3 regions of the Thalassospira sp. ABL2_045 genome follow, and region 2 is predicted to be linked to each of the others. Evidence: predicted binding sites of a transcription regulator. Region 2 holds the regulator's gene; each other region holds the start of a gene.
What was found. The regulator PhoB, encoded in region 2, activates phosphate uptake and scavenging genes when phosphate is short. The targets are predictions, from matches to a motif close to TNTCATAAAACTGTCA.

Region 1 (9,955 bases), on a different contig from region 2:
CGATACCGATACAGAAAACGATACAACTGACACTGATGAACCGGGCGCGGATAGCGACAAGAAAAGCTAAGTCGACCCCGCTCGGCACCCACCGGGCGAGCTTCCATAATACGGAAAAGATCCCGTAAATTTGAAACAGGCTGTGGACCGACCCCGGCTTCAACCCATATGTTGTGGACCAAATGATTGGCGGGTTGGCTTTGCCACGCATGTTATGATTGTCGGCACAGCCCCTTTATCGCCCGCAACAGTTCCAAGTCTGGTGAGAGAAAACATGACCCAACGCATCCAAGAAGGTGGCCTTCAGATTGCAAAAGTTCTGCATGATCTGGTGGCCAACGAAGTCATTCCGGGAACAGGGATCAGTTCCGATCAGTTCTGGGCATCCTTTGAAAAGCTCGTCACCGAACTTGGACCGCGCAACAAGGCGCTGCTGGCAAAGCGCGACGAATTGCAGACCAAGATCGACCAATGGCATCTTTCGCGTCAGGACCAGCCGCGGGATCCGGCGGCCTATAAGGAATTCCTGACCGAGATCGGCTATCTTCTGCCAGAAGGTGATGACTTCTATATCACCACCACCCATGTCGATCCGGAAATCGGCCGGGTTGCAGGTCCGCAGCTTGTCGTGCCGGTGATGAATGCGCGCTATGCCCTTAACGCCGCCAATGCGCGCTGGGGCAGCCTTTATGATGCGCTTTATGGCACCGACGTCATCGACGAGGAAGACGGCAAGGAAAAGACCAAAGAATTCAATCCGAAGCGTGGCGCAGCTGTTGTCGCCTATGCCGCCGAATTCCTCGATGAAGCCGCCCCGCTTGCAACCGGCAAACATGCCGATGCCACGAAATACGAAGTGCGCGAAGACGGATCAGGCTGGTGGACACTGGTTGTGACCCTTTCGGATGGCAGCGAAACCGCCCTTGAATTGCCGTCGCAGTTCATCGGTTACAACGAAAAGGATGGCAAGCTTTCCGATATCCTGCTGCGCCGTCACAGCCTGCATGTCGAAATCCATATCGATCCGACCCACCCGATCGGCAAGGAACATGCCGCAGGCGTGTGTGACGTGATCATGGAATCCGCCGTCAGCACCATTCAGGACTGCGAAGATTCGATTGCAGCCGTTGATGCCGATGACAAGACCGTTGCCTATCGCAACTGGCTTGGCCTGATGAAGGGCACGCTTGAGGAAAAGTTTGAAAAGGGTGGCAAAACGATCACGCGCCGCCTGAACCCGGACCGCACCTATAAGGGTGTTGACGGGCATGAAGTTGTCCTGCCGGGCCGCAGCCTGATGCTGATCCGGAATGTCGGTCATCTGATGACCACGGATGCGGTGCTTGATGCCAATGGCAATGAAGTCCCGGAAGGCTTCCTTGATGCCATGGTCACCAGCCTGATCGCCAAACATGATGTGATCGGCAACAATGAACTTTCAAATTCGCGCAATGGCAGCGTCTATATCGTGAAGCCGAAAATGCACGGCCCCGAAGAGGTCGAGCTGACCAACGATCTGTTCGGCTTTGTCGAACAGGCAATCGATCTGCCTGAGCACACCCTCAAAGTCGGCATCATGGATGAGGAACGCCGCACGACGGTGAACCTCAAGGAATGCATCCGTGCCGCAAAAGACCGCGTGGTCTTCATCAATACCGGCTTCCTTGATCGTACCGGTGATGAAATCCATACCAGCATGGAAGCTGGCCCGATGGTCCGCAAGGAAGCGATGAAGGATCAATACTGGATCGCGGCCTATGAAAACTGGAACGTCGATATCGGGCTTGAATGCGGTATGAAAGGCGTTGCCCAGATCGGTAAAGGCATGTGGGCCAAACCGGACCGCATGGCCGAAATGATGGAAGCCAAGATCGGACATCCGAAGGCCGGTGCAAAATGTGCCTGGGTTCCGTCGCCGACGGCGGCCACCCTGCATGCCATCCACTATCATCAGGTTGATGTTCGCGCTGTTCAGGACGAGATCGGCAAACGCGAACGCGCAAGCCTTGATGACATTCTGGCGATCCCGCGTCTGGGTGACATCAAACCGATGCCAAGCGAAATCCAGGAAGAGCTTGATAACAACGCCCAAGGCATTCTAGGCTATGTCGTGCGCTGGATCGATAGCGGCATTGGCTGCTCGAAGGTGCCTGACATCAATGATGTCGGCCTGATGGAAGACCGTGCGACGCTGCGTATTTCAAGCCAGCATATTGCCAACTGGCTCCATCATGGCCTGTGCAGCGAAGAACAGGTGATGGAAACCATGAAACGTATGGCCGCCGTCGTCGACAAACAGAATGAAGGTGACCCGACCTATCGCAACATGGCGCCGCACTTTAATGACAGCATCGCCTTTGCTGCCGCCTGTGATCTGGTCCTCAAGGGGCGTGAGCAACCGAACGGTTACACCGAACCGGTTCTGCATGCGCGCCGGCGCGAAGCCAAGGCAAAATACGGCGCCTGATCGCGATACCAGACGCCAGATCAGACCAAAAACAAAAGCCGCCCGAATGGATCGGGCGGCTTTTATGCTGCAGAAAATGCTGCAGCATAAAGTGCAGCATTTTTTGCCGGGATCAACTGCCCAGCGTCATGATTTCATAACCCTTGTCGGTAACAACAAGGGTGTGTTCGTACTGCACGGTCGCATCACCGGTATCGGCATAGAGCGTCCAGCCATCTTCGCTATCGAGTGCCCATTTCGCGCCAAGTGACAGGAACGGTTCGATGGTGATGACCTGCCCTTTCTTGAGCGCCCGGCGTTCTTTTGGGTCATCCCATGTCGGGATGGTGTGGGGATGTTCATGCAGCGACTTGCCAATGCCATGGCTGGCAAGATTACGGATCAGGGTATAGCCGCCCTTGCGGGCAAAGTTTTCGATCTTAAGCCCGATCTCACGGATCGGGGCCTTGTCGCGCACGACCTTGATGCCCGTCCACATCGCCTTTTTGCCGTCTTCACACAGCTTGGCGATTTCGGGTTTTGCCGTGCCGCAAATAAAGCTGGCACCAGTATCAGAAAAATACCCATCAAGTGATGCCGACACATCGATATTGACCAGATCCCCATCGGCGAGAACTTGATCCCCGGGAATGCCGTGGGCGACGGCCTCATTGACACTGATGCAGGTCGCACCGGGGAATTTATATTCGCTTTCCGGGGCGGAGATCGCCCCGGCATCTTCAAGAACCTTGCGTCCGATCTGATCAAGTTCGGCAGTCGTGATCCCGGGAACGGCGGCCGCCCCCATGACATCACGTGCACGGGCACAAATGCGCCCGATCTTGCGCAGCTGTTCGAGTTCTCTTTCTGATGAAATTGTCATGGAATGCTTATTGCGATGCGTCGAACCAAAGTCAAGAAAACCCCTGTGCCGTGACAAACCGTTTCAAAAGAAACGACGGCCACCGGTGATGGCCGTCGCAATGCATTCAGGTTTCAATCCGATCAATCGCAATCAGATATCAAAGAACACGGTTTCGTTTTCGCCCTGCAGCACGATGTCAAAGCGATAGACCGGAACGGGCCCGCTATCGTCGCGGCTTGCGATCAGGGTTTTGCGGCGTTCATGCTGTTCGATCAGGTTCAGCACAGGGTCCGTCGCATTTTTATCGGCTTCGTCGGCGAAATACATCCGGGTGTTCAGGCCGATATTGATCCCGCGCGCCACGATCCAGAAATTGATATGCGGTGCCATATCACGGCTGTTGCGACCCGAAACCACACCTGGCTTGATGGTTTCAAACCGATAGACAGCGGTATCAAAATCGGTCCCGGTCCGCCCCCAACCGCGGAAATCTTCATCGACCTTGCCGGATTTCTGGCGATCCAGTTCGTGATTGTAGCGCCCGTCTGCATTGGCCTGCCAGATTTCAAGCAGCGCATCACGAAGCGGCGTGCCGGTGCCATCAATTACCCGTCCTTCGATGATAATCCGTTCCCCACGGGTGTTCTCATCGGCCAGAATGTTGGTGAAATTGTTTTCAAAGATGTCAAAACCGGCCTGCTTGGGGATAAGCCCGATATGAACATACGGGCCCGCCGTCTGGGAGGCTGTTTCTTTGAGATAATCAAGGTTCTGAACCATGGATCAGTTTCCTTCCAGACGGTTTTCAAACAGGGTCGAACGACGGCCGCGCAGAACGATGTCGAACTTGTAGGCAATGGTATCGAGCGGCACCGAGCCATTCAGATCAATCGGCGCGATCAGGCGGTTGATTGCATCCTCGTCGGGGATGACATGGACAATCGGGCATTCCTTGATCAGCGGATCGCCTTCGAAATACATCTGGGTGATCAGGCGCTGGGCAAAGCCGGATCCGAAAACCGAGAAATGGATATGGGCCGGGCGCCAGCTATTGACGTAGTTACGCCATGGATAGGGGCCCGGCTTGATGGTGCGGAAGAAGTAGTAGCCATTTTCGTCACTGAGTGCGCGGCCACACCCGCCGAAGTTCGGGTCAATCGGCGCCAGATAGGTATCTTTCTTGTGGCGATAGCGCCCACCGGCATTGGCCTGCCAGAATTCGACCAGTGTATTGGGTACTGGGCGGTTATTTTCATCAAGAACCCGCCCGTGAACGATGATGCGCTCGCCAATCGGATCGCCCTCCTTGGCATAGTTGCGGATCAGATCGTTATCGAGCGGCCCCAGTTCATTCTGACCGAAAACCGGACCGGTGACCTCGGACAGGGACCCTTGCAGCGACAGCAGCGACTGGCGCGGTGAACGCGCAACCGATGTCTTGTAGATCGGCGTGTAACCAGCGGGCTGAAGCGTTCTGTCACGCTGATAAAATTCCATGATGTTTCCTCCGCAGATGATGCTCCGGACAGTTGAATGTCCGCGTTAAGGCCATCCTGCGCGGCCAATTGCATAAAATAAATGCATCATTTATCATGTAATTCATGAGTAATTTCGATCATTTGGAACTGGACGGCCATGCGCTGCGTCTATTTTTGGCCGTTCTCGAAGAAGGGTCTGTGACGGCGGCTGCCGAACGGCTTGGCGTGACGCAATCTGCGGTCAGTCACAACCTGACCAAATTGCGCCGCATCATGCGCGACCCGCTTTTCACCAAATCGGGGCGCGGGATTGTGGCAACCGCACATGCGCAAAACCTGGCAGAGCAGGCGCGGTTTCTTCTCGATCAGATGCAGGCCTTTGCCAGTGGCGCGGACTTCGAGCCTGACGGCGCATCGATGACGTTGACGATTGCGGCCAACGACCTGCAGCGTGATCTTTTGCTGCCGACGCTCTTTCGTAATCTTGAAGGTGCACTTGCCAACATCCGCATGACGGTGGTGCCGTCACTTTTGCCAGGGCCCGCGCTTTTGCGTGAAAATCACTGTGATCTTCTGATTTCACCCCGCCCGCCCGAAGGGGTTGATATTGTGCAAAAGCGCCTTCTGACCGATCACTACATGGTGTTTTATGACCCGGATATGCGGGATGCCCCACAAAGCGTGGATGACTATCTTGCCGCACGCCACATCACCGTGCGCTATGGCAATAACCGCACGCTTGAATTTGATGACATGCTTGAAAGTCAGGGCGTTGATCGCAACATCGTTTTGCGGGTCCCGAACTTTACCGCCATTGCCGAATTCCTGCGTGGAAGCAATATGATCGCAACCTTGCCCAGTCTTTTGCACAAGCATGCCCTGCGTGATTTTGCGCGTGCACCAATGCCGGTCACCGATCTGAAGGACGGCACGCTTGATCTGCCGATTTTCATGTGCTGGCACCAACGTTATCAGCATGATCCATCGCATCGCTGGTTGCGCGAGCAGCTTGAAGATGTTGCCGCAACCCGACTACGCATGCCAACCAAAGAACCCGTTTCGCAAACTTAGGGGACAGGCCCCGCAAAGGACATCATGACGATTACAGAAATCATCTATTGGCTTGAACTGGCCGGGGTTGCTGTTTTTGCGATTACCGGCGCGCTTGAGGCATCCCGTCGTCAGATGGACATCATGGGGTTCGTTCTGATCGCGACCTTTACCGGGATCGGGGGCGGCACGGTGCGTGATGTCATCACCGGGGCAACACCGGTCTTCTGGATCCGTGATATCACCTGGCTTGTGACCTGTATCGGCGCTGCGATCCTGACATACTTCACCGCCCATCTGGTAGAGCGGCGCTATGTCGCCTTGCTGTGGCTCGATGCTCTGGGGCTTGCGATGTTCGGGGTTACCGGGGCGGCCATTGGCCTTAATCTTGGCGTATCGCCCTTGGTGGCCGTCATTCTGGGTATGATCACCGCGACCTTTGGCGGGATGGTGCGCGATGTGGTGTGTAATGAAATTCCCCTGATCCTGCGGCCAGAGATTTATATTACCTGCGCGCTCGTCGGTGCCGGGATTTATGTCATCGGTACCACAATCCTTGGATTGCCGCGCGGGCCGATTGCCGTTATCGGCTTTTTTGCCGCCTTCACGATGCGGGCAAGTGCGATCAAGTTCGGTCTACGTTTCCCGGTCTATAAGGCCCGACCGGGTCGTGAGTACTAGGGGCCTTTCAACCACATAAAGCCTTACTCGACGATCAACTGCACCCGATCACTTGAAAAGGCGGTGATCCCGTATTCAATCGGCACACCTGCGGAATCGACATCGACACTTTCCGTCGAAATCACCGGACGGTTACGCGCCTGCTTGAGCAGGTTGGCGACCCTTGATGACGGCAGGGTGGCGGAAATGCGCGTGGTCTTGCGGCTGTAATCATCAATCCCGAAACGCTTGAAGGCCTCGGTGAGCGACTTGGTCTCGACAAATATTTCGACAATGCCGTCAAAGCGGGCAGCCGGCAGGTAACTTGTCGCCACCGCCAGCGGCACACCATCGGCCTCGGACACAGAGAACAATTCAATCACCCGTGTGCCCGGTTTTACATCAAGGAATTGTGCGACGGTTGCACTGGCCTTAAGCACCTCGGACGACACCAGGCGCTTGTCGGGCAGACGATGTCGACCCGATACAATCTGCGAAAAACGGGTTTTCGATCCAAGCGGGTAATCCAGGATCTGTTCCTGCACAAAGGCCCCGCGCCCCTGCTCAACGCGGACAACATTGGAATCGACAAGTGCGGCCATCGCACGACGCACCGTATGGCGGTTCACCCCAAAACGCCGGACCAGTTCCATCTCGGTCGGCATCTTGTCACCGGGCGCGAAAACCCCGTCGGCAATATCAGTCAGAAGCTGCTTTTCTATTTGCTTCCAGATAGATAGGCCCGGTTCCCAATCCATTACATTCCCCGTTCATAAAACTTTCACCGCAAGACCTTTGCCTTTGGTTCTGGATCGTCTTATAACGTCAACAGGTATAGACGTCTAGACAAATTTTGAATTTGTCGACACAAGTTGAAAAGGGATCAGATTGATGACGGCGCACCCTGCCCCGAATGCCGAGACCGATCAGAACCGGACTACAGACACCCCCACCGATCCGCAAATTGCCGCACGTCAAAAATGGATGTCGGTTCTGGCCCGCACATCACGTGCCCGGCTGGAAACACATTGGTCGGAAAACCATGGCAGTGAAACCTGGACCCACCTGCGCGAACCGCAGATCGGCATGGTGATGGTGCGCGGTCGCGCCGGTGGTGCGGGCCAGCGCTTTAACCTCGGCGAAATGACGGTAACGCGCTGTGCCGTGACACTGTCTGATGGCACCGTCGGGCATTCCTATGTCAAGGGACGCGACCGCATTCAGGCGCAATATGCCGCTCTGTTTGACGCAGTGATGCTGCGCGATGGATCGGAAAGCGACTTCATCGAAACGCTCGCCGCCGAACAGGCCGCCGCCAAACGAGATCATGCGCGCAAGGTTGCCGCCACCAAAGTTGATTTCTTCACCCTTGTCCGCGGAGAAGACGAATGACGCCCCAATCCCAATCAACAACCGCCCAGACAAGTGACCTGCTGCCCGGTTTTGATCATGCGGCCTTTGATTCCAATGCCGTCTTTCGCGCCCTGCTTGATGCCATGTCCCGCCCCGGTCGAATTTATGATCTGCCGGTCACTGTTACGGCGCCCGATGGCCTGAACGAAGCTGCGACGGCAACCCTTCTTGCCATGGCGGATATGGATACCACCGTATGGCTTTCGCCATCATGCGCGACCAAGGCCGCCGGCGATCATTTGAAGTTCCATTGCGGTTGCCCGATCAGCACGGATGTCAAACAGGCGGACTTTGCAGTTGCCCGCATTTCAGATGACCTGTCCTTCATCACCGATCTTTCCGTCGGCAACGCAGAATATCCGGATCAATCCGCGACCCTGATCCTGATGGTCGACGAGATTTCCGATCGCCCGTCCATGACCCTTAAGGGTCCGGGCATCAAGAACACACACAGCCTTGCGATCAAGGACCTGCCGGAAAGCTTCCATGCCTGGCGGGCAGAGAACCATCACCTGTTTCCGTGCGGCGTTGATGTGATTTTCGCAAGCCCAACCCAGATCGCCGCCCTGTCGCGCACCACCCGGATCGAGGTCAATTAATCATGTATGTTGCGGTAAAAGGTGGCGAACGCGCCATCAACAATGCTCACAAGCTTCTGGCCGAGCAGCGCCGGGGCGACAAAGTCATTGCCGAAATCGAAACCGATCAGATCGAACAGCAATTGTCGCTGTCGGTCACACGCGTCATGGCCGAAGGGTCGCTTTATGACCGCGATCTGGCTGCCCTTGCCATCAAGCAGGGCCGTGGTGATCTGATCGAGGCGATCTTTTTGATGCGGGCCTATCGCACGACGCTGCCGCGTTTTGCGTTTTCCAAACCGATCCAAACCGCCGAGATGGATGTGTCGCGCCGCATTTCAGCAACCTTCAAGGACCTGCCCGGCGGACAGATTTTGGGCCCGACCTTTGACTACACGCATCGTCTTCTTGATTTCACCCTGATGGCAAATGGGGAAGAACCGACCGAGGCATCAAGTGGCGAACAGCCGGTCGATGAAAACATGCCACGCGTTCTCGATGACATCCTGAATTATGAAGGCCTTATTCAGGACGAACCGGTCCCGGTTGATGAAGATGCGCCGGTGGCCGATTTGACCCGTGAGCCCGTCAAATTCCCGGCTGGGCGTGATCTGCGTTTGCAGAACCTGTCACGCGGCGATGAGGGGTTTGTTCTGGCACTTGGCTATTCCACCCAGCGTGGCTATGCCAACAGCCACGCCTTTGTCGGTGAAATCCGCTATGGCACTGTTTCGGTCGAGATCGAGCCCGAAGAACTCGGCTTTGCGATTGATATCGGTGACATCGAACTGACCGAATGTGAGACGGTCAACAAGTTCAAGGGATCAAAAACCAAGCTGCCGCAATTTACCCGTGGCTATGGGCTTGTGTTTGGTCAGAACGAACGCAAGGCCATCTCGATGGCGCTGGTTGATCGTGCCATGCGCGCCAATGAAATGGGCGAACAGATCATGGGCCCGGCACAGGACAGCGAGTTCGTGATGGAACATAGCGACAATGTCCAGTCCACAGGCTTTGTCGAACATATCAAGCTGCCACACTATGTCGATTTCCAGGGCGAACTTGAACTGGTGCGCCGCATGCGCGCCGAGGTCGAGGAACGTCTGGCGAAATCCGACGCCGAAAATGGCACATCCCAACCCGAGGCCGCGGAGTAATCCCATGGAACAGACTGTCAAAAACCCGGCCGACGGGGCACCGGACTATAACTTTGCCTATCTCGATGAACAGACCAAACGCATGATCCGGCGCGCCCTGCTTAAGGCCGTCGCAATCCCGGGCTATCAGGTACCGTTTGCCGGACGTGAAATGCCAATGCCCTATGGATGGGGCACCGGCGGTGTTCAGGTGACGGCTGCTGTAATTGGACCGAATGATACGCTCAAGGTCATTGACCAGGGGGCGGATGACACCACCAACGCGGTCTCCATCCGGCAATTCTTTGCCAAGACTGCACAGGTCGCCA
Region 2 (9,955 bases):
ATGGTGACAAACTCCAGGGCTCCATGATCGCTGGTGTTGCTCCGACCTTCGAAGCAATCTCTGCTGGCGATTACCCGGTTTCCCGTTCGCTGTACTTCTACGTGAAGAACGCGCACGTTGGCACCATCCCGGGCATGAAAGAATACCTGGCTGAATTCACCGCCGACAAAGCATTTGGTGACGAAGGTTACCTTGCTGACCGTGGCCTCATCCCGATGGATGCAGCTGAGCGTGAAGCAGTCCGCAATGCAGCGATGAACCTTTCGCCGCTGAGCATGTAACGCGATCTTTCAACCGGTGGCGGCAACAGTCGCCACCGGTTTCTTTGTTTCTTGCCTTGATTTGTTTATTGTTTCTGTCCTATTGGCCTCACGAACTGATTTCTGCAGGCTCATCTGGCGAACGGATCTAACATAATGTCCCTGTCTTTCCTGTTGCTCGCGATTGCCGCACTTTGTGCGCTGTCCTTTTATTTTGGGCGCCAGCGGGCTGTCGCCATCTCGGGCGGCCGACACAGCAATCTTCACTCGTTGCCGGCACATTACGGGGCGTACACAGCTGCATGGTGCGGACTTCCCGCGCTGGTTTTGCTTTTGATCTGGTACGTTTTTCAGGGTTCGGTGATCGAGGCGCTCATTGTTTCCGAGCTGCCGGCCGAAATCGTCAATGACTCCGGACGTCTGTCGCTGGCGCTGAACAGTATTTCACTGATTGCCGCGGGCAATGGCCAGCATTTGTCTGTTTCGCCGGAAATCGTCGACGCCGGTCGTCGTCTTGGCAATCTGCAGACGATCGCCAATGCGGCACTTGTTGTTTTGGTTCTTTCGGCGGCGACCTTGGGTCTTGCGATGTCGTATCGCAAGATCGAAAAGGAGATGCGCGCGCGCAACAATATTGAACGCATCGCACGCTGGATGATGATTGCCTGCTCGGCGATTGCCATCCTCTCAACGGTTGGTATCGTTTTCTCGCTTCTGTTCGAAGCGCTGCATTTCTTCACCAAGGTCAGTCCGCTCGAATTTATCTTTGGTCTGGAATGGAGCCCGCAAACCGCGATCCGCGCCGACCAGGTTGCATCCGAAGGCGCCTTTGGGGCGATCCCGCTCTTTGTCGGTACTTTGCTGATCACCCTGATCGCGATGTGTGTTGCCGTGCCGATCGGCCTGTTCTCGGCGATCTATATGGGCGAATATGCCTCCCCGAAATTCCGTGCGGTGGCCAAACCCGCACTCGAAATTCTCGCCGGTGTGCCGACCGTTGTGTATGGCTTCTTCGCGGCCCTGACTGTTGCACCCTTCCTGCGCGACAATGGCGCGCTGCTCGGTCTTGATGTCAGCTCGGAGAGTGCGTTGGCCGCCGGTCTGGTCATGGGTGTCATGATCATTCCGTTCGTCTCCTCGCTGTCTGATGACGTGATGTCGCAGGTGCCGAAATCCTTGCGCGATGGCTCTTATGGGCTGGGCGCAACCAAATCCGAAACCATTCGTAACGTGATCTTCCCGGCGGCTTTGCCCGGGATTGTCGGTGCGGTTCTGCTCGCGGTGTCGCGTGCGATTGGTGAAACCATGATTGTTGTGATGGCGGCCGGTCTTGCGGCGAACATGACGGCAAACCCGCTTCAGGCTGTAACAACCGTAACCGTGCAGATCGTGACCCTTCTGGTCGGTGACCAGGAGTTTGACAGTGCCAAAACCCTCTCGGCCTTTGCGTTGGGGCTGGTTCTTTTCCTTGTCACCTTGGGCTTGAACGTATTTGCCCTTAAGGTTGTTCAGAAGTATCGCGAGAAATATGACTGATATGGCATCTCTTATGGAAGACAGAGCTGCGGCCAAGGTGATCTCTGACAATCTGCGCAAGCCGGTTGACTGGGACAGCCCGAAAATCGCCCGCAACATCAAAAAACGCTACGCTGCTGAACGCCGCTTTAAAATGTATGGCCTTGCTGCGATCGGTATCGCGCTTCTGGCCCTGTTCGTTCTGGCATTCTCGATCGGCTCGAAAGGCTACAGCGCCTTTTACCAGACCTATGTCCAGCTCGAAGTGACCTTCGACCCGGCTGTGATCGACCCGGAAGGGACCGGCGATCCGGACGTGATCGGGCGGGCAAACTTTGATGGTCTGATCAAGCAGTCCCTGCGCGAACGCTTCCCGGACGTGACCTCACGCAGCGAGAAACGCAACCTGTATGGCATCGTTTCAGGTGGCGCGTCTTATGATCTGCGCGAACGGGTTCTCGAAAATCCGAGCCTGATCGGGCAGACGCGCACCATCTGGCTGATCTCGGGTGACGATTTCGATATGCTCAACAAGGGCTATATCGACCCGACCGTTGATGAAGGCGACCGTCGCCTCAACGATCAGGAAGTCGGCTGGTATAACGAACTGGTCGAAGCCGGTGCGGTGGAAAAACAGTTCCATGCCCGCTTCTTCACCAGCGGCGATTCCCGCGAACCGGAATTGGCCGGGATCTGGGGCGCTGCGGTTGGCTCGTTCTATACCCTGCTTGTGACCTTGGCGTTGTCCTTCCCGATCGGTGTTCTGGCGGCGGTGTATCTTGAAGAGTTCGCACCGAAGAACCGTTTCACCCAGATTGTTGAGGTCAACATCAACAACCTGGCCGCTGTCCCGTCCATCGTCTTTGGTCTACTGGGTCTTGAGGTGTACCTGAATGTCATGCATCTGCCGCGTTCGGCCCCGGTTGTCGGTGGTCTGACTCTGGCCCTGATGACGCTTCCGACGATCATTATTGCCTCGCGTGCGGCGATCAAGGCGGTGCCGCCGTCGATCCGTCAGGCCGCGTTGGGCCTTGGTGCCTCCCCGGTTCAGACCGTGACCCATCATGTCTTGCCGCTGGCAATGCCGGGCATTCTGACGGGCACAATCATTGGCATGGCCCAGGCATTGGGCGAAACAGCACCGCTTCTGATGATCGGGATGGTCGCCTTTATTGTTGATATCCCGGGCGGGGCACTTGACCCGGCAACGGTTCTGCCGGTCCAGATCTATCTGTGGGCGGACAGCCCGGAACGTGCCTTTGTCGAGAAAACCTCGGCAGCGATTATGGTGTTGCTGGCATTCCTTGTCCTGATGAATGGACTGGCTGTGTATCTGCGCAAAAAATTTGAACGGAAGTGGTAAAATGGCTGCTGTATCCCAGAGCGCAATGACGGCAGAGCCGTCGGTCGAAAAACCGAAAATGACCGCGCGTAACCTTGATCTTTTCTATAGCGACAATCAGGCCCTCTATGAGGTCAACCTCGATATCGCTGAACAACAGGTTACCTCGCTGATTGGCCCGTCGGGCTGTGGTAAATCCACCTTCCTGCGCTGCCTGAACCGAATGAATGACACCATTGACGGTGTCACCATCAAGGGCGAAGTCACCCTTGATGGCCGCGATATCTATGACAAGCGCATCGACGTGGTTCAGCTGCGCGCGCGCATCGGCATGGTGTTCCAGAAACCGAACCCGTTCCCGAAATCGATCTATGACAACGTGGCCTATGGCCCGCGTATTCATGGTCTGGTCAATTCGCGTGACGAGCTTGACGAAATCGTCATGACCTCGCTCGAACGTGCCGGCCTTCTGAAAGAAGTCAAAGATCGCCTGCAGTCGCCGGCAACCGGTCTTTCCGGTGGTCAGCAGCAGCGCCTGTGCATCGCACGTGCGGTCGCCGTCAGCCCGGAAGTCATCCTGATGGATGAGCCGTGCTCGGCGCTTGATCCGATCGCGACCGCCAAGGTCGAGGAACTGATTGACGAGTTGCGCTCGAACTACACGATCGTGATTGTGACCCACTCCATGCAGCAGGCAGCCCGTGTGTCACAGCGCACCGCGTTCTTCCACCTGGGCAAGCTGGTCGAAGTCGGCGAAACCGATCAAATCTTTACCAACCCGAAGGACGAGCGCACCAAGGGTTACATTACCGGCCGCTTCGGTTAAGTGAGCCAGGAGTACGCATAAATGGCTGAAGATCATACCCATATCGTAAGTTCGTTCGACGAGGAACTCACCCGTCTGAACAACATCATCTCGCAAATGGGCGGGCTTGCCGAAAGCCAGCTTATTTCGTCGATCCGCTCGATCGTCAAACGCGATTCCGAGCTGGCCGAAAAAGTCATCCTGTCCGATCAGCGCATCGACGTTCTCGAACAGGAAGTTCAGGACTTTGCTGTTCGTCTGCTCGCCCTGCGTCAGCCGATGGCAGATGACCTGCGTCAGGTCGTGACCGCGCTCAAGCTGTCGAATGATCTCGAACGTATCGGCGATTTGGCCAAAAACATCGCCAAACGCGCCCAGGTCCTGAACCAGATCCCGCCGATCCGCCCGGTTCAGGCGATCCCGAACATGGCCAAGCTGGCCCAGGAAATCATTAAGGATGTCCTGGACGCCTATATCGAAGGCGATGCCGACAAGGCCCACCGTGTTTGGGAACGCGATCAGGAAGTGGACGACATGTACAATTCGCTGTTCCGCGAATTGCTGACCTACATGATGGAAGACCCGCGCAACATCACCGCGTCGACCCATCTATTGTTCATCGCCAAGAATATCGAACGTATTGGCGACCACGCCACCAACATCGCCGAAACGATCTATTACCGGATCAAGGGCGAGGACCTGCCGGGTGTTGACCGGCCAAAAAACGACGCAGCGAACTTCGCTGTTGTCGAACCGAATGAGTGACACTGGAGCATAAAAGATGGACCCAACGGTTCTTATCGTCGAGGACGAAGCTGCAATCGTAACCATGTTGCGCTACAACCTCGAACGCGAGGGGATGCAGGTCGTCGAAGCCGGAGACGGTGACGAAGCGTTGAAAATCATGGCAGAAACCCATGTCGATCTGGTTTTGCTCGACTGGATGTTGCCCGTCATGTCGGGGATCGAGGTCTGCCGCCAGATCCGTCGCAAGCCCGAAAGCCGCGACCTGCCGGTGATCATGGTCACCGCGCGCGGCGAAGAAGGCGACCGTATCCGTGGCCTTGATACCGGCGCGGATGACTATGTCACCAAGCCGTTTGCCATTGGCGAGCTGCTGGCTCGTATCCGCGCGCTTCTGCGCCGGTCCGGTCCGGCGCAACCACAGGGGCAGTTGATCTATTCCGACATCGAAATGGATCTCGCCGCCCACCGTGTCAGCCGCAATGGCAAGGCGATCCATCTTGGCCCGACGGAATTCCGTCTGCTGCGCTATTTCCTTGAGCATCCGGGACGTGTTTTCTCGCGCGAACAGCTGCTGAATGCGGTCTGGGGCCCGAACATCTATGTCGAAACCCGCACCGTTGACGTTCATATCCGTCGCCTGCGCAAGGCACTCAATGACGTCAAAGGCACCCGCGATATCATCCGCACCGTCCGTGCGGCGGGCTATGCGCTGGATTCCGAAACGGCTGCCTAAGCTGGTTTTTGATCCGTGATCCAATGAAAAACCCCCGTTGCAGTGTGCAACGGGGGTTTTTGTTTTAATCGCGTAACGAGTTGGCGTTGGCTTTATGGGGTGTCCTCGGCCGGTTTGTCGGCTTCCTCGGAACTTCCCTGTTTGCGCTGTGTGCGCGGCGCCAGTTCGTTCATCAAAAGCATATCGGCCCGACGGAACTTGGCGATTTCCGCATCGATATCTTCTTGCGGCACCTCGCAGGCGGCCAGAACGTGATCCGATAACCGCAAGCCGGTTTCAAGCACTTCCGGGATGGCGGCATCTGCGCCATGGCGGGACAGTGGCCCGATATGGGTGATGTCCTGCGCACGGGCAAAAATCTTCAGATGCGGATAATGCTGCCTTAAAAGCGCAACCGTCTTCTCGGTCGCATGCGGGTTCCCCATGGCAACAACCGCAATTTTTGCTTCGTCAGTGTGTGCCGCCCGGAAAGTTTCCGGTCTTGATCCGTCTGCGAAATAAACCGGCAGGCCTTCGGCCCGGCCACGCGAAACCTGCTGGGCGTCACTATCAAGCACCAGGAACGGGATGTTCCGGGTTTTAAGCAACCGCGCCAGAACCCGGCCAACGCGCCCGCTGCCGATCACCAGAACATGCTGCTGAATGCCCTCGGACTCTTCGGCGATCTTGCCAAGCTGGTCTTCTTCCTTGGGATGGAGCTTTTCCTCGATCTTGTGACCAAGACTGATCAGGGTCGGGGTCAGGGCCATGGAAATCGCCACCACCGGGATCAGCATCGCCGCAATATCAAGCGGCACCGCCCCGTTCTGGGCCGCCAGGGCAAACATCACAAAGGCAAATTCACCGCCCGCCGCCAGGCTCATAGCCACCCGGATCGCCAGACCGGTTTCAAACCGCATGGCGCGCGCCAGTCCGAACAGAACCGCCGTCTTGATGGCGAGCAACAAGACAAGCCACATGACGATGGTGCCGAACTGGTTATAAACCACGTCAGCGTTGACCGACATGCCCACCGACATGAAGAACAGCGACAGGAAGACCCCGCGGAACGGCGAGATATCGGCTTCGATCTGATGGCGGAATTCGGTTTCGGCCAGCATCACACCGGCAATGAAGGCCCCCAGCGCCATCGAAAGACCGGAAACTTCGGTAAGGGTGCTGGCGGCCAGCACGACAAACAATGTGCCAATGGCAAACAGTTCCGGGTTTTTAAGCGACGCGATATAGCGAAACAGGCGCGGCAAGACATAACGCCCAACCAGCAACAGCAACGCGACCGACCCGAAACCAAGCAGGATGCTCATCCACGGGCTGGTTTCCGTTCCGGCATTGCCTGCCGCCTGCACCATAATCAGGAACGGGCCAACCGCCACGTCCTGCAGCAACAAAATGGCAAGCGCGGCACGGCCAAACCGGGTATTGAGCTGCCGGTCGTCAGAAAGCTGTTTTAGGATGATCGCAGTCGATGAAAGCGCAAGCGCACCGGCAATGACAAGGGCCGTGGGCAGCGCAAACTTCATGGCCACCAGAAGCCCCAAAAGGGCTGCCATCGACACCACAATCTGCAAAACGCCAAGCCCGGCAAAGCGTCCGCCAATGACGCGCAGGCGATCACGCGAAAGCTCCAACCCGATCATGAACAGCAGGAAGACAACACCAAGTTCGGCAACGGTTGAAATGTCTTCGCGTTCGGAAATCAGGCCAAAGCCGAACGGTCCGATAAAGAAACCACCAATCAGAAATCCGATAATCGAATTCGCACGAAGCTTGTGCGCAATGGGAACCGCAATGATCGCGGCAGTCAGAATAAGGAACAGCTCGAACAGAACGCTGTGATGCATGGCGAAAATCGATCCGGCAGGCGGTTAAATATTTGAAAATAACGAGATTAACAGGATAACGAAAATAACCCTGCCAGTCGTGGGTAAATTTGACACATGTGAAAAATTCACACCCCTGTCGCAGCATGCGGTTCAGGCGCGCCGTGTTGTGCTTAAACGGATGCGTGCACACAATGTCACATCCTGATGACTTGCCATTCGGCTTGCCAAATGCCATCTTCCGCGGGCCTGATAAAAGGCCGGTTTAATCGCTTTTAAGACGAGCAGACATTTTGGAACAACTTATCCCCTATCTTCAGATCATCGCAGGTCTTGTTTTACTGACAGCAGGTGGTGAATTCATCGTACGGGGGGCGGTTGGTCTCGCACTTTTGCTCGGCGTTTCCAAAGTCATTGTCGGTCTGACGATTGTCGCAGCCGGGACATCTGCGCCGGAATTTGTCGTTTCGCTAAATGCGTCCCTTAAAGGCACGGCCGATATCGCCATGGGCAACGTTGTTGGCTCCAACATTGCCAATATCCTGCTTATTCTAGGTGCCGTCGCATTGCTAAAACCTGTCGCGGCGTCGCGTGTGACGGTGGTGCGCGACGGGGGCACCATGTTGCTCGGCACGGCCCTGTTCATTGGTTTGTGCATGTTTGGCGTGATCGAACGTTGGGCTGGGGCGATCATGCTCTGTGTGCTGGCGGCGATCTGGTACTTCACCTACAAGCATGACAAAAATTCACCCAGCGAAGCCAGCCACCTGCACGAAGAAGAAGTCGATGAAATCGGTGAAAAGCCCAAGGGCTGGACCAAGCCGATCATTGCGACCGTGATCGGAATTGTCGGCCTGATGCTTGGTGCGGACTGGCTGGTCGAAGGCGGGGTAACGGTGGCCCGTCAATTTGGCGTCTCCGAGGCGGTCATTGGCCTGACGCTTGTGGCATTCGGCACCTCCTTGCCCGAACTGGCCGCATCGGTGGTTGCTGCCTTCCGCGGGCATTCTGACGTGGCACTTGGCAACGTGTTTGGCTCGAACCTTTTGAACCTGCTGGTGATCATTGGCGGTGTTTCACTGATCGCACCGATCCCGGTTCCCGAACAGATCATGAATTCCGATATCTGGATCATGCTGGCTGTGACACTGGGTTTGCTGGGCGTTGCCTATGCCCTGCACAAGATTTCGCGCATCACCGGCGTGGCATTCGTGATTGCCTATCTGGTCTATGTCTTCCAACTTGTCGTAGCATAAAGCATATTGCGTCTAATCTGCCCCATTTTGCCGGAGAAAACCTTCTGTCCGGCGAGGAAAGGACCGCAGTACGTAGCGGGGCTACGTGCAAGGAGCTTGACGCTGCGGGGCGGAAGGTTGTCCCGGCCCGAAGGGTTTGTTTTTGGCGGCGTTTCGCGGCGTTACACCGTTTGACCGATGCACCGCATCGCTCTGCACGCTGTGCCTTGCCAATCGACACGCCAAAAACAAACACAATGGAGCAGATTAGACGCAATATGCTTTAATCAGTTCAATCAGGTTCCGGCGAAGCCGTTATAAGACCGGGACCATATGACAAGGATCGAGGCAGTGATGACAGCTCAGTCTCCAAAGTCGGTTTTGATCACTGGTGCTGCAAAACGCATCGGCCGGGCGCTCACCCTTGATCTTGCGCGTGATGGTTATGACATCGCCCTTCATTGCAACAGCTCGCGCAGCGACGCCGAAACCCTGGCAGGCGAGGTCCGCGATCTTGGCCGGCGCGCCTGCGTCGTTTCCGCTGATTTGACCAACGAAGAAGACACCCATCGTCTGCTGGCCGATGCCAAAGACCAGCTTGGCCCGATCAGGGTTCTGATCAATAACGCCTCGACCTTTGAATATGACGATGTGAAAACTGCGACCCGCGAAAGCTGGGATCTGCATATGGAAACCAATTTGCGTGCGCCCTTTGTCCTGTCGCAAGAGTTCGCCAAACACCTGCCAGACGATTGCAAGGGCGCGATCATTAACCTGATTGATCAGCGCGTTTGGAATCTGACCCCGCATTTCATGACCTATACATTGTCAAAAGCCGGGCTTTGGACCCTGACCCAGACACTTTCCCTGGCATTGGCGCCAAAAATTCGGGTCAATGCCATCGGTCCGGGGCCGGCACTGCCTAGTAGCCGACAAACACAGGAAGATTTCGACGCCCAATGCGCGAAAACACCCCTGAAAATAGGGACAAACCCGCAAGAGATTTGCGACGCGGTTCGATTTTTCCTTGCCGCGCCGGCCATCACCGGGCAAATGTTAGCCCTTGACGGCGGGCAGCACCTTGATTGGGCGCCCAGTGGCGAAGACGATGCGCCCAACGAATGATGCCGGTCGTGATGGGATAAATCACTGCCAAACATCGGGCCGGACATGCAGGGTGACGTTAATCGGGCCATGCAAGAAAGCAGCACAAGGAAGACCGGAATATGACCGCAGGCCTTAAAAAGGATGCCAAAATTACGACACTGCCCTTTGCCGATCTGCCCCATGCAGATCTCGCTGGCAGCCTGCGCCGTGTCTTTGTGCGTGACATGATCATTCACACCTCGATCGGGGTGTATGAACACGAAAAGGAAGCCCCGCAACGCGTTCGGATCAATCTTGATCTCGAAGTGCTCGAAGGCGACGGTGTTCAGAATGACGACATCACCACCGTGCTCAGCTACGAAGATCTGGTTGTCGGCACCCGTTGCATTTG
Region 3 (9,955 bases), on a different contig from region 2:
TGCCAAGCTTGGTCCTGCGCCACAGAACATCTTCTGCGTTGCACGCCCATTCATTGGCCATCAGGTAGTGGAGTTCAGCCTCATACAGGCTCGGGGTAACTTCTGCCCCCAAATCATCCAGTGATGCCGCCGCGCCGATGATTTCTGTAATCGCCGTGCCATAGCTGCGCACCAGTCGATACAGCAAGGCTTCTGGCAACCAGTCATATGTTGCCCTGGCCTTGGCAAGGAATGCATCAAAGTCCCCGTCGAGCATATCACCGCCGGGCAGAACGGCCTTTGCAGTCCAGTCCCTGGCATTGTTGCCCAGAACCGGGGCCAGTTTCTGCATCGCATGTTCGGCAAGCCTGCGATAGGTGGTGATCTTGCCGCCATAGATCGACAGGATCGGGGCCGCGCTGCCGGTGTCGCCGGTATCAAGATCAAACACGTAGTCGCGGGTTACCGCGGACGCGTTGGCGTTCTTGTCATCATAAAGCGGGCGGACACCGGAATAATCCCAAACCACGTCCTTGCGGCCAAGCGGCTTGTCCAGATAGCCATTCACCAGATCAAGCAGATAGTCGACTTCCTGATCGCTGATTTTGACCTGTGCCGGGTCGCCATTATAGGCAACATCGGTGGTCCCGATCAGGGTGTGGTCCTGCTGATAGGGGATGGCAAAGGCAATGCGCCCATCTCCATTCTGGAAGATATAGCAATGATCATGGTCATGAATGCGCGGCACGACAATGTGGCTGCCCTTGACCAGTCGAAGACCGGCAGCCTTTTGGCCAAGTCCGGCATTTTCAACCATCTCGGTCACCCACGGCCCGGCACCATTGACCACTGCTTTGGCCTGAACCGACTGTGGGCTGCCATCAGGGCCGATCAGTTCGGCATTCCAGTGATCATGATGACGCACCAGTGACGCGCATCTGGTCCGGGTGCGGATTTCTGCACCGCGCACCTCGGCGTCTTGTGCGTTCAAAACCACAAGACGGGCATCATCAACCCAGCAATCGGAATAGGAAAAACCGCCGGTAAAGTCGGATTTCAACGGTTCGCCTTCGGGTGTGTCCTTAAACGAAACAGCGCGTGAGCCCGGCAGGCGTTTGCGTTTTGCCAAATGGTCATACAGGAACAACCCGGCGCGCAGCATCCATTTCGGACGCAGGCCCTTGTGATGGGGCAAAACAAACGTCAATGGCCAGATGATATGTGGGGCAGCGCTCAAAAGAACTTCGCGTTCCTGAAGGGCTTCGCGCACCAGTCGGAACTCGTAATGTTCAAGATAGCGAAGACCGCCATGGATGAGTTTGGTCGAGGAGGAAGAGGTGGCCGAGGCAAGGTCGCGCTGTTCGACCAAAAGAACAGAAAGTCCGCGACCGGCGGCATCACGGGCAATACCAGCCCCGTTAATGCCGCCGCCAACGACCAGAAGGTCGTATGTTTTGGTCACGTCAGATCACCTTTTTACGCAGGTAAGCTGAGATGGCTTCGCCAATAATGACCAGACCAATAATTGCCAGCAGGATCGTGGCAACCGTTTGCCAGGCAAAGGTATCAATCGCCCCCTGAAGGATGATGCCGATACCGCCAGCCCCGACCAGACCCAGAACCGTACTTTCACGCAGGTTGATGTCCCAACGCAGAATGGATACGGCAAAGAAGGTCGGCATGACTTGCGGAATGACGCCATACACCAGAATCTTGAAGCGCGATGCGCCAACGGATTCCAGGGCTTCGATCGGTGCACGGTCGATTTCCTCAATCGCCTCGCCCAGCAATTTGCCAAGGAACCCAAGCGATCGGAAAATGATCGCCAGAATACCGGCCAGAACACCCGGTCCGAACACAGCAACAAACAGCAGTGCCCAAATGATGGTGTTGACCGAACGCGACGACACCAGAATGAACCGGCCAAGCCACAGCGTGAAACGGTTCGGGGTGGTGTTCTGTGCCGCGATCAGGGCAATCGGAAGGGACATGAATACCGCAAAGAAGGTCGCGATCGTTGCGATATTGACGGTTTCAAGCAACGTCCAGCCGATTTCCTGCCAACCTTCAAGCGATGGCGGGAACATGCGGGCAAACAGATCGCCCATCTGGGCCGGGGCATCCCAAAGCCACGGCCAGATGACATTGATCGTGGAGAGCGACCAGACAACGGCGAGTGCGACAAGTGCGGTCAGGCCGTAACGCCGCCAGCGTTCCTTGGTGGTGTAGCGGGACCATTCGCGATTGGCGATTGCTTCCGGTCCGGTAGGTTGGGTGGTGGCTACCATAGGTTCCTCCTGATCCGGCCGCTGATGGCCTCGCTGACAAGGATCACACCGATGATGCAAAGGGTAATCGCCAGCGCAAAGTCATAGTCGTAACGCCCAAAGGCATTAAGAAGGGTCGATCCGATACCGCCCGCACCAACGATGCCAACAATGGCAGATGCGCGCAGGTTGCTATCAAGCTGATAGATCGAAAGACCAATCTGACGGGGCATGATTTGCGGGATCACGGCATAAAGTAGGGTGACAAATGTCGCCCCGCCGGCTGCCCGGATCGCTTCAACCTGACCCCAGTCGATTTCCTCGATCCGTTCGGCCAGCATTTTGGCAACGAACCCGATGGAATAGACCGTCAGCGTCAGGATGCCCGCCAGCGGGCCAAAGCCGACCGCTTTGACAAACAGGATGGCGACAATGACCGGATGGAAGGAACGCGCAACAATGATGACACCGCGCCCGATGGTATAAAGCCATTTGGGTGCGATGTTTGATGCGGATGCAAAGGCAATCGGAACGCTCAACGCCAGACCAAGCAGGGTTGAGACGATGGCGATCTTGATGCTTTCCATAAAGCCGTCAAACAGCAACTCGCCGCGCAGGAAGCTTGGCGGGAAGGCGCCCTTGAAGATACGGATAGCACGCGGGACACCGTCCTGAATACGCTCCCAGTCGAATGGCAGGGACGTTAATGCCCACCATACATAGGCCGCAACCGCCACCAGAATGCCCCAGCGCAACACGGGGTTGGCAATAAAGGGGGACTTCTTCCAGGTGCGGCCCGTTGATTGAACGGTGCTGCTCATCGTGCCGCGACCTCGCGCAGGTGATTGCTGCTTTCGGCACCACCGCGTTCTTCGGCCGGGACACCGGCATAAATTTCATCCATCGCGTCATTGTTCAGGTCAACCGGCTCGCCATCGAAAATGATGCGGCCAAAGCGCATGCCAACGATACGCTGGGTATATTCCTTGGCTTCGTTGACGTTATGAATGTTGATCAGAACCGGCAGGTGCAGCTCGGATGCGAGCGCGCGCAGCAGTTCCATGATCTGACGGGATGTTTTCGGATCAAGCGATGCCGTCGGTTCATCGGCAAGCAGGATTTCAGGTTCCTGCATCAGGGCGCGGACAACACCGACACGCTGGCGTTCACCGCCGGAAAGTTCATCAGCCCGTTTGTCGGCATAATGGGCGATACCGACGCGTTCCATCAAATGGAAGGCGCGATCAATATCTTCCTGCGGATATTTGCGCGTCACGGCGCGCCATGCCGGCAGATAGCCCAGACGACCGGACTGGACGTTTTCCATGACCGTCAGGCGGTCAATCAGGTTAAAGCCCTGAAACACCATGCCGATGCGCCGGCGTGCCAAACGCAGCGCCTTGCCTTCGAGGCTGGTCAGTTCAGTGCCATTGAGTTCGATGGAGCCCGAAGACGGTTCCACAAGGCGGTTGATACAGCGCAGCAGGGTACTTTTACCTGCGCCCGAAGCACCAATGATGGAAACAACACTCTCGCCCGGGACTTCAAGGTTCAGGTTCTTCAACACGGCCTTTTCGTCGCCATAGCGTTTTACAAGTTCTTTGATACGCAGCATTGCGTTACCCCGAATAATATGGGTGGCACAGGGCCTGCCAAGGCAGGCCCTGCAAAGTTCGGATCGATTGGAAAGTCAGGAATTACTTGAGGTTGTCCGGGGTGTATTTGACACCGTTGGCAGCCTGAATTTCGCGGATAACCGCCCAGTCATCCTGATAGGTGATCGGCAGGAACTTCGAGACACCTTTGAATTCTTCACCAAGGGCGGTGCCCTTCATGTCAAAGGTAAAGAAGGCTTCCTTGATCTTTTCGACCAGTTCCGGCGCGAGGTTGTAGGCATAGTTGAACGAAGTGGTCGGGAAAGGCTTGCTTTCATAGATGATTTTGACTTCGTTCGGATCATAGAGATCGCGCTGGGCCATACGTTCGACAACTTCCGAGGCAACCGGGGCTGCATCATAGTCACCGGCGACAACGCCAAGGATCGACTGATCGTGCGAACCGGAATAGACAACTTCGTAATCCTGTTCCGGAACGACGCCCTGACCCGGAAGCAGTGCGCGCGGTGCCAGGTTGCCCGAGTTCGAGGTCGGCGAGGTATGCGCAACGCGTTTGCCTTTGAGGTCCTCGACCTTGTCGATGCCACTGTCGGTACGGGTGTAAAGCTGAAGCGTATAGCCAAAGCGACCATCATCGGCCCCCATCAGGGCAAACGGAACGGCACCGGCAAGGTTGACAGCAAACGGGGTCGGACCGGTCGAGAAGCCGGCAACGTGCAGACGACCTGAACGCATGGCTTCGACTTCTGCCGAGTTCGACTGAACCGCAAAGAAGTGCACGTCTTTGCCGGTAACGTCTTCAAGATGCTGGAGGAACGGGTCCCAGATGTCAGCATAGACGGCCGGGTCTTCGACCGGGGTATAGGCAAAGACAAGGGTGTCGGGATCAACAAGCTGATCTGCGGCCGGGGCATCGGCAACAAGGTCACCGTCCATGTCGCAATAAATCGGATCAAGATCGCCGCGCGCGATGCAGTCATCTGCTGCGGCAGCCGGGGTGGATGCCATGCCGACCATGCCGATTGCGGCAAGGAGGGTGGTCAGTTTTAAACTATCGGTTTTTTTCGGATGTGAAAACACTGGTTTTGCACCTTTCTTCCCTGTGATTGACGGTTTTCCGCCATTTTGAGCGTGGTTTTGTTGTTTTTATTGTTGCTTTAACCAACATTATGAATTTGAAAAAGTTGGAAAATCAACACAAAACTGTAACAAAATGTTTCGGTCAGGGTTGCTAAGATGGCTGTCTTCGGCACAAAACCGGCCATAATTGAGGGGGGTGTGGCTTTGCGTTTAGGAAAAAAAGAGCGTCAGCAACGTATTCTGCAAGAGTTACAAGTTCACCCCCATGTGAGAGTTGCCACACTTGCCGAACGATTCGACGTTGCAACCGAAACCATCCGCCGTGATCTTGATGCGCTGAGCAGCGATGGCCTGATCAAACGCGAGTTCGGCGGGGCATCGGCCCGCCCCATGGGCCATCAGCCGGATCTGGCAGAACGCCAGCTTTCTGCTGTTGCCGGGTTTGAGCGGATTGGCATGATGGCCGCTGACATGGTGCGGTCCGGCGATGTCGCCATGATCGATGCCGGATCAACCGTGGCCCAGATTGCGCCGTTTCTGGCAGCTCGTACGACAAAGCTGCCCCGCACGTTTCTCACCAACTGTTATGCAGTGGTGCATGGCATGGCCGAGCTTGTGGATCATGATGATGTCCTGATGTGTCCGGGGCAGTTTGATCGACGGGAAAATGCCGTCTATGGCAACGACACCATCGAATATCTGCGTCGTTTCCATGCCAATATCGCCTTTATCGGTGCATCGGGCATATCCCGACAGGGATTTAGCGACGTCAATCGCCGGGCGGTGGCCGTTAAGCGCGCCATGATGGAACGCTCCGATGAAACATGGTTGATGGTGGATCATACGAAGTTTGATCAACGCTATCTGGAAAACGTTGCCCCGCTGGAAGAACTGACCGGCATCATTACCGACCGCCAGCCGGAGCCGGAATTCGCATCCCAGCTTGAACGCGCGGGCATACGGCTTTTGGCATGGCGTGATGACCTCCAATAGGTTGCCTGCATCACCTCAGCATTTTTGAAAATAAGATTTGTTCGCAATTGAGTTTGCGTTCACCCGGATTTCAAACCATATTCCGTGCGCAACATATCAAAGTGTTGCGTGCCGGGTTCCCGCCCCGGTCAGTTTGTTTCTGACACGGAGGATTTTGATCGTGACCAATTCAGTGACCACCCGTACCGAACAAGACACCATGGGCGAAATTGATGTGCCCGCCGATCGGTATTGGGGGGCGCAAACCCAGCGATCCAGACAGAATTTCCGCATTGGTGGTGAACGCATGCCCGATGCCCTGATCAAGGCGTTCGGGGTTCAGAAACTGGCAGCTGCGCGCGCCAATGCCGCGCTTGATAATCTTGACCCGGAACTGGCCAAGGCGATTGAAGCTGCCGCCACCGAGGTGGCCGAAGGCAAGCTTCTGGATCATTTCCCGCTGGTTGTCTGGCAAACCGGATCGGGCACCCAGACCAACATGAATACCAACGAAGTGATCGCCAACCGGGCGTGCGAGATCCTTGGCAAGCCGACGGGCAAACGCGAACCGGTCCATCCCAACGATCACGTCAATCGCGGGCAGTCATCCAATGACAGCTTCCCGGCCGCGATGCATATCGCCGCCGTGGTCGAAATCGAAGAAAAGCTGAAACCAGCCCTTAAGCATCTGCGCACGACCCTTGATGCCAAGGTCGCGGCCTTTGACGACATCGTCAAAATTGGCCGTACCCACATGCAGGACGCGGTGCCCCTGACCCTTGGACAGGAGTTTTCCGGTTATGCCGCACAGATCGCGCTGGGGCTGGACCGGATTGAAGATGCGCTTAAACGGCTGCGCAAACTGGCACAGGGCGGCACCGCCCTTGGTACGGGTTTGAATGCGTCCGATGGCTTTGATGTCGAATTTGCCAAACAGGTTTCAAAGATCACCGGGCTTGAGTTTGAAACGGCCGAAAACAAGTTCGAAGCCCTGGCCGCCCATGATGCCTGTGTTGAGATGTCGGGTGTTTTGAATGTGCTGGCGACGTCGCTGATGAAAATCGGGAACGATATTCGCCTGCTGGGGTCCGGTCCGCGCTGTGGTCTGGGGGAACTTGTCCTGCCGGCCAATGAACCCGGATCATCGATCATGCCGGGCAAGGTCAACCCGACCCAGGCCGAGGCCCTTACCATGGTGTGCGCGCAGGTAATGGGCAATCATGTTGCGGTCACGGTTGGCGGATCAAACGGGCATCTCGACCTGAACGTGTTCAAGCCGGTGATCATTTATAATCTGTTGCAATCAGTGCGCCTGATTTCCGATGCATCGGTCAGCTTTGCCGATAACTGTATTGCCGGTCTTGAGGCCGATCAGGAAAAGATTGATCACTATGTCGAACAAAGCCTGATGCTGGTGACCGCCCTGGCGCCGCATATTGGCTATGACAATGCAGCTGCAGTCGCCAAAAAGGCACACAAGGACCGCAGCAGCCTCAAAGAAGCCTGCATCGCGCTTGGCTTCCTTGACGGGGCAAAGTTTGACGAACTGGTGCAAGCCCGCGACATGATCTGATTGATGACGGAAAAGGCCGGGCAATCACACCCGGCCTTTTGGCTTAGTGTGCGTAGGCCGTGTTTAACATCGCGGGCACAATGCGATTGTGAAACGGCATCACAGCAGCAAGGTAGGCACGCCCCAGCGCATTGTTGCGCCGAACCAGCGTGATGCTTCGCACCAGTGTCCGGTTGGCATCAATTGCCTCGGTTTCAAAGACGATACGAAAATTCAGATGATGGTCATCAAGACCAAGAATGACCGACTGGTCGCTTTCGCTGATGATCGGAAAAGGGCCGATGGTTGAAGTTCCGGGATCAACCATATCAGCGTCGGTTTTAAGGCCAAGCGGCCTGACAAGAAGGTTCCGAAGGGCGAGTAGGCGATGATACCATTGGGGGGCCGAGTTAATCACATGCCGTGCTGCCTGCTGCGCGGACAGGTTTGGTTGCTTGGCGGTGATGACAAATGAGTCTCCCCAGTCGGCATCGGACAGGCCCGGATGTGGAAGGTGGACTGCAGACCCGGTTGCGCGATTTGTCATCTTGTCGTTTCCGCATGGTGGAATTCACATGGAAATTAGTCCGAAATTGGTCGAATGCAATGATCAATATCATTGCAGGTGATCTTTGAATCAGGCATATCCAAGTCATGCTTACGCGCAAACGTCATAACCGCCGGGCAGGTGGCCTGTCACTTCGCCGTGTCGTTCAGACATGGCTGGTGGCGTTTGTCGTTTTGTTTGCTGGTGTGACCCAATCGGGCTTGATACCGGCCCTGCTGAGTGGGCAGGCCAGTGGCATTTCAACTGCGTCGGCCGCCGAAATTGCGCCGGGTGATGACTATTTTCTGATTTGCACGCCTACGGGCATCAAGATGGTCTCGGTTGATACGCTTGATGGAGTGTTGGCTTCTGACGCATCCGGGCAACCTGACGAGATGCCCGCCCATGCGTTTTGCCCTCTTTGTGCAAACCATCACGGGGCGATGGCGGTGATCGAACTGCCTTACAACGCACCGGTTGCTGTTACCCATCATGTCAGCTTTGCAACGGCGATAATACTGGCAGCGGGCAATGATGTCCCACGTATTCGCCATTCCCGCGCACCGCCGGTTTCCATCTGATTTCAAAGACCAGTCAAAACACGATTACTGAAATCGCAGACCTGTACACACAGGCTGTTTAACGGATGGAATATCATGAAAAAGCTTTTTGCAATTGTTGCGACCGTTGCGTCGCTGTTTATCGTCACCAACGCCTTTGCCGCCGATATCGAAATCAAGGACGCTTGGGCCAAGGCATCCAAGGGCATGGTGCGTAATGGCGCTGCGTTCTTTGATGTTGTCAATCACGGTGGCCCGGACCGCATTGTCGGAGTTCGCAGCAAACTTGCCGACCGTACCGAACTTCACACCCACATCATGGAAAATAATGTCATGAAAATGCGGGAAGTGAAGGGCGGCGTTGAAGTTCCGATGCATGGCACGGTTCATTTCAAACCGGGCAGCTATCATGTGATGTTCATTGGCCTGAACAAAGCCCTTGAAGAAGGCCAGAAGATCGACATCGTTCTGGAACTTGAAAAGGCCGGCGACATTCCGGTGACCATTGATGTACTCAATACCATGTCCAAGGGGCCGAAAGGTGGCAAAGGTATGGATCACGGCCATGATCATGGTCATGACCACGACCACAAGAAATCACACAGCAACTAAGTTGCGTCTGATCGTGGCCTGAATTTTCAGGCCAAAGGGATCGAAGGGGGAAGGTTTGCGCCTTTCCCCTTTCCCTTTTTTTCGTCAGAATGGCGGCGATGATCACGGTTGGGAACAAGGAGCCCATCATGTCAGATGCCATCACCATCGACGATTTGATCGCCAAGCTTGACCTGCAACCGCATCCCGAAGGCGGCTATTACGCCGAGACGTTCCGGGCGTTTGAAACCTGTAATCCCGGTAACCGGTATCTTGGTGTGCGCAGCACGGGGACCGCGATCTATTACCTTCTGACACCTGATACCTTTTCGGGCATGCATATCCTGACCAGTGACGAGATTTTCCATCACTATCTCGGCGATGCGGTCGAACAGCTTCAGCTGTTTGAAGATGGCACGCACAGGAAGGTGGAAATTGGCAAGGACCTGCTGGCGGGGCAAAAGCCGCAAATGATCGTGCCCAAAAATGTCTGGCAGGGGGCGCGCCTTAAACCCGGTGGCAAGTTTGCGCTTCTGGGCTGTACCGTTGCGCCGGGCTTTGATTTTGCTGATTTCTCGATGGGCAAACGCGCGGCGCTGAGCGCAAAATGGCCAGCAGCGTCCGAGATGATTACGGCATTGACGCGTGACTGATTTTCGGGCGATATCGTCCTGACACCAACCAAGAGTTGGCATTGCCAGTTCTTGCGCTACCCCGAAATACAGGATTTGCCCCATGCAGTTCGATACCTGGCTTCTGTTTGCCGGGGCGGCAATCGCATTGGCGATGGC

Region 1: the regulator PhoB is predicted to act here: its motif matches at 7,268-7,283, upstream of phnF (phosphonate metabolism transcriptional regulator PhnF).
Region 3: the regulator PhoB is predicted to act here: its motif matches at 5,056-5,071, upstream of phnD (phosphate/phosphite/phosphonate ABC transporter substrate-binding protein).

Annotation. Positions count from the first base shown of each region.
Region 1 covers NZ_JBSWYV010000006.1:191,928-201,882, forward strand. Annotated here, with positions in the region: gene ACXAIA_RS11155 (MFS transporter) at 1-70, shown strand, start outside; gene ACXAIA_RS11160 (malate synthase G) at 275-2,467, shown strand; gene map (type I methionyl aminopeptidase) at 2,580-3,329, opposite strand; gene pcaG (protocatechuate 3,4-dioxygenase subunit alpha) at 3,462-4,091, opposite strand; gene pcaH (protocatechuate 3,4-dioxygenase subunit beta) at 4,095-4,808, opposite strand; gene ACXAIA_RS11180 (LysR family transcriptional regulator) at 4,913-5,860, shown strand; gene ACXAIA_RS11185 (trimeric intracellular cation channel family protein) at 5,885-6,520, shown strand; gene phnF (phosphonate metabolism transcriptional regulator PhnF) at 6,544-7,257, opposite strand; gene phnG (phosphonate C-P lyase system protein PhnG) at 7,391-7,891, shown strand; gene phnH (phosphonate C-P lyase system protein PhnH) at 7,888-8,511, shown strand; gene ACXAIA_RS11205 (carbon-phosphorus lyase complex subunit) at 8,514-9,647, shown strand; gene ACXAIA_RS11210 (alpha-D-ribose 1-methylphosphonate 5-phosphate C-P-lyase PhnJ) at 9,652-9,955, shown strand, end outside.
Region 2 covers NZ_JBSWYV010000001.1:801,210-811,164, forward strand. Annotated here, with positions in the region: gene ACXAIA_RS03625 (PstS family phosphate ABC transporter substrate-binding protein) at 1-281, shown strand, start outside; gene pstC (phosphate ABC transporter permease subunit PstC) at 417-1,796, shown strand; gene pstA (phosphate ABC transporter permease PstA) at 1,789-3,138, shown strand; gene pstB (phosphate ABC transporter ATP-binding protein PstB) at 3,140-3,943, shown strand; gene phoU (phosphate signaling complex protein PhoU) at 3,965-4,687, shown strand; gene phoB (phosphate regulon transcriptional regulator PhoB) at 4,704-5,402, shown strand; gene ACXAIA_RS03655 (cation:proton antiporter domain-containing protein) at 5,495-7,243, opposite strand; gene ACXAIA_RS03660 (calcium/sodium antiporter) at 7,516-8,478, shown strand; gene ACXAIA_RS03665 (SDR family oxidoreductase) at 8,812-9,582, shown strand; gene folB (dihydroneopterin aldolase) at 9,684-9,955, shown strand, end outside.
Region 3 covers NZ_JBSWYV010000012.1:66,891-76,845, forward strand. Annotated here, with positions in the region: gene glpD (glycerol-3-phosphate dehydrogenase) at 1-1,441, opposite strand, end outside; gene phnE (phosphonate ABC transporter, permease protein PhnE) at 1,443-2,267, opposite strand; gene phnE (phosphonate ABC transporter, permease protein PhnE) at 2,261-3,067, opposite strand; gene phnC (phosphonate ABC transporter ATP-binding protein) at 3,064-3,861, opposite strand; gene phnD (phosphate/phosphite/phosphonate ABC transporter substrate-binding protein) at 3,944-4,942, opposite strand; gene ACXAIA_RS16285 (DeoR/GlpR family DNA-binding transcription regulator) at 5,099-5,935, shown strand; gene fumC (class II fumarate hydratase) at 6,096-7,487, shown strand; gene ACXAIA_RS16295 (DUF2867 domain-containing protein) at 7,531-8,013, opposite strand; gene ACXAIA_RS16300 (hypothetical protein) at 8,121-8,594, shown strand; gene ACXAIA_RS16305 (copper chaperone PCu(A)C) at 8,670-9,185, shown strand; gene ACXAIA_RS16310 (cupin domain-containing protein) at 9,314-9,817, shown strand; gene ACXAIA_RS16315 (LysE family translocator) at 9,900-9,955, shown strand, end outside.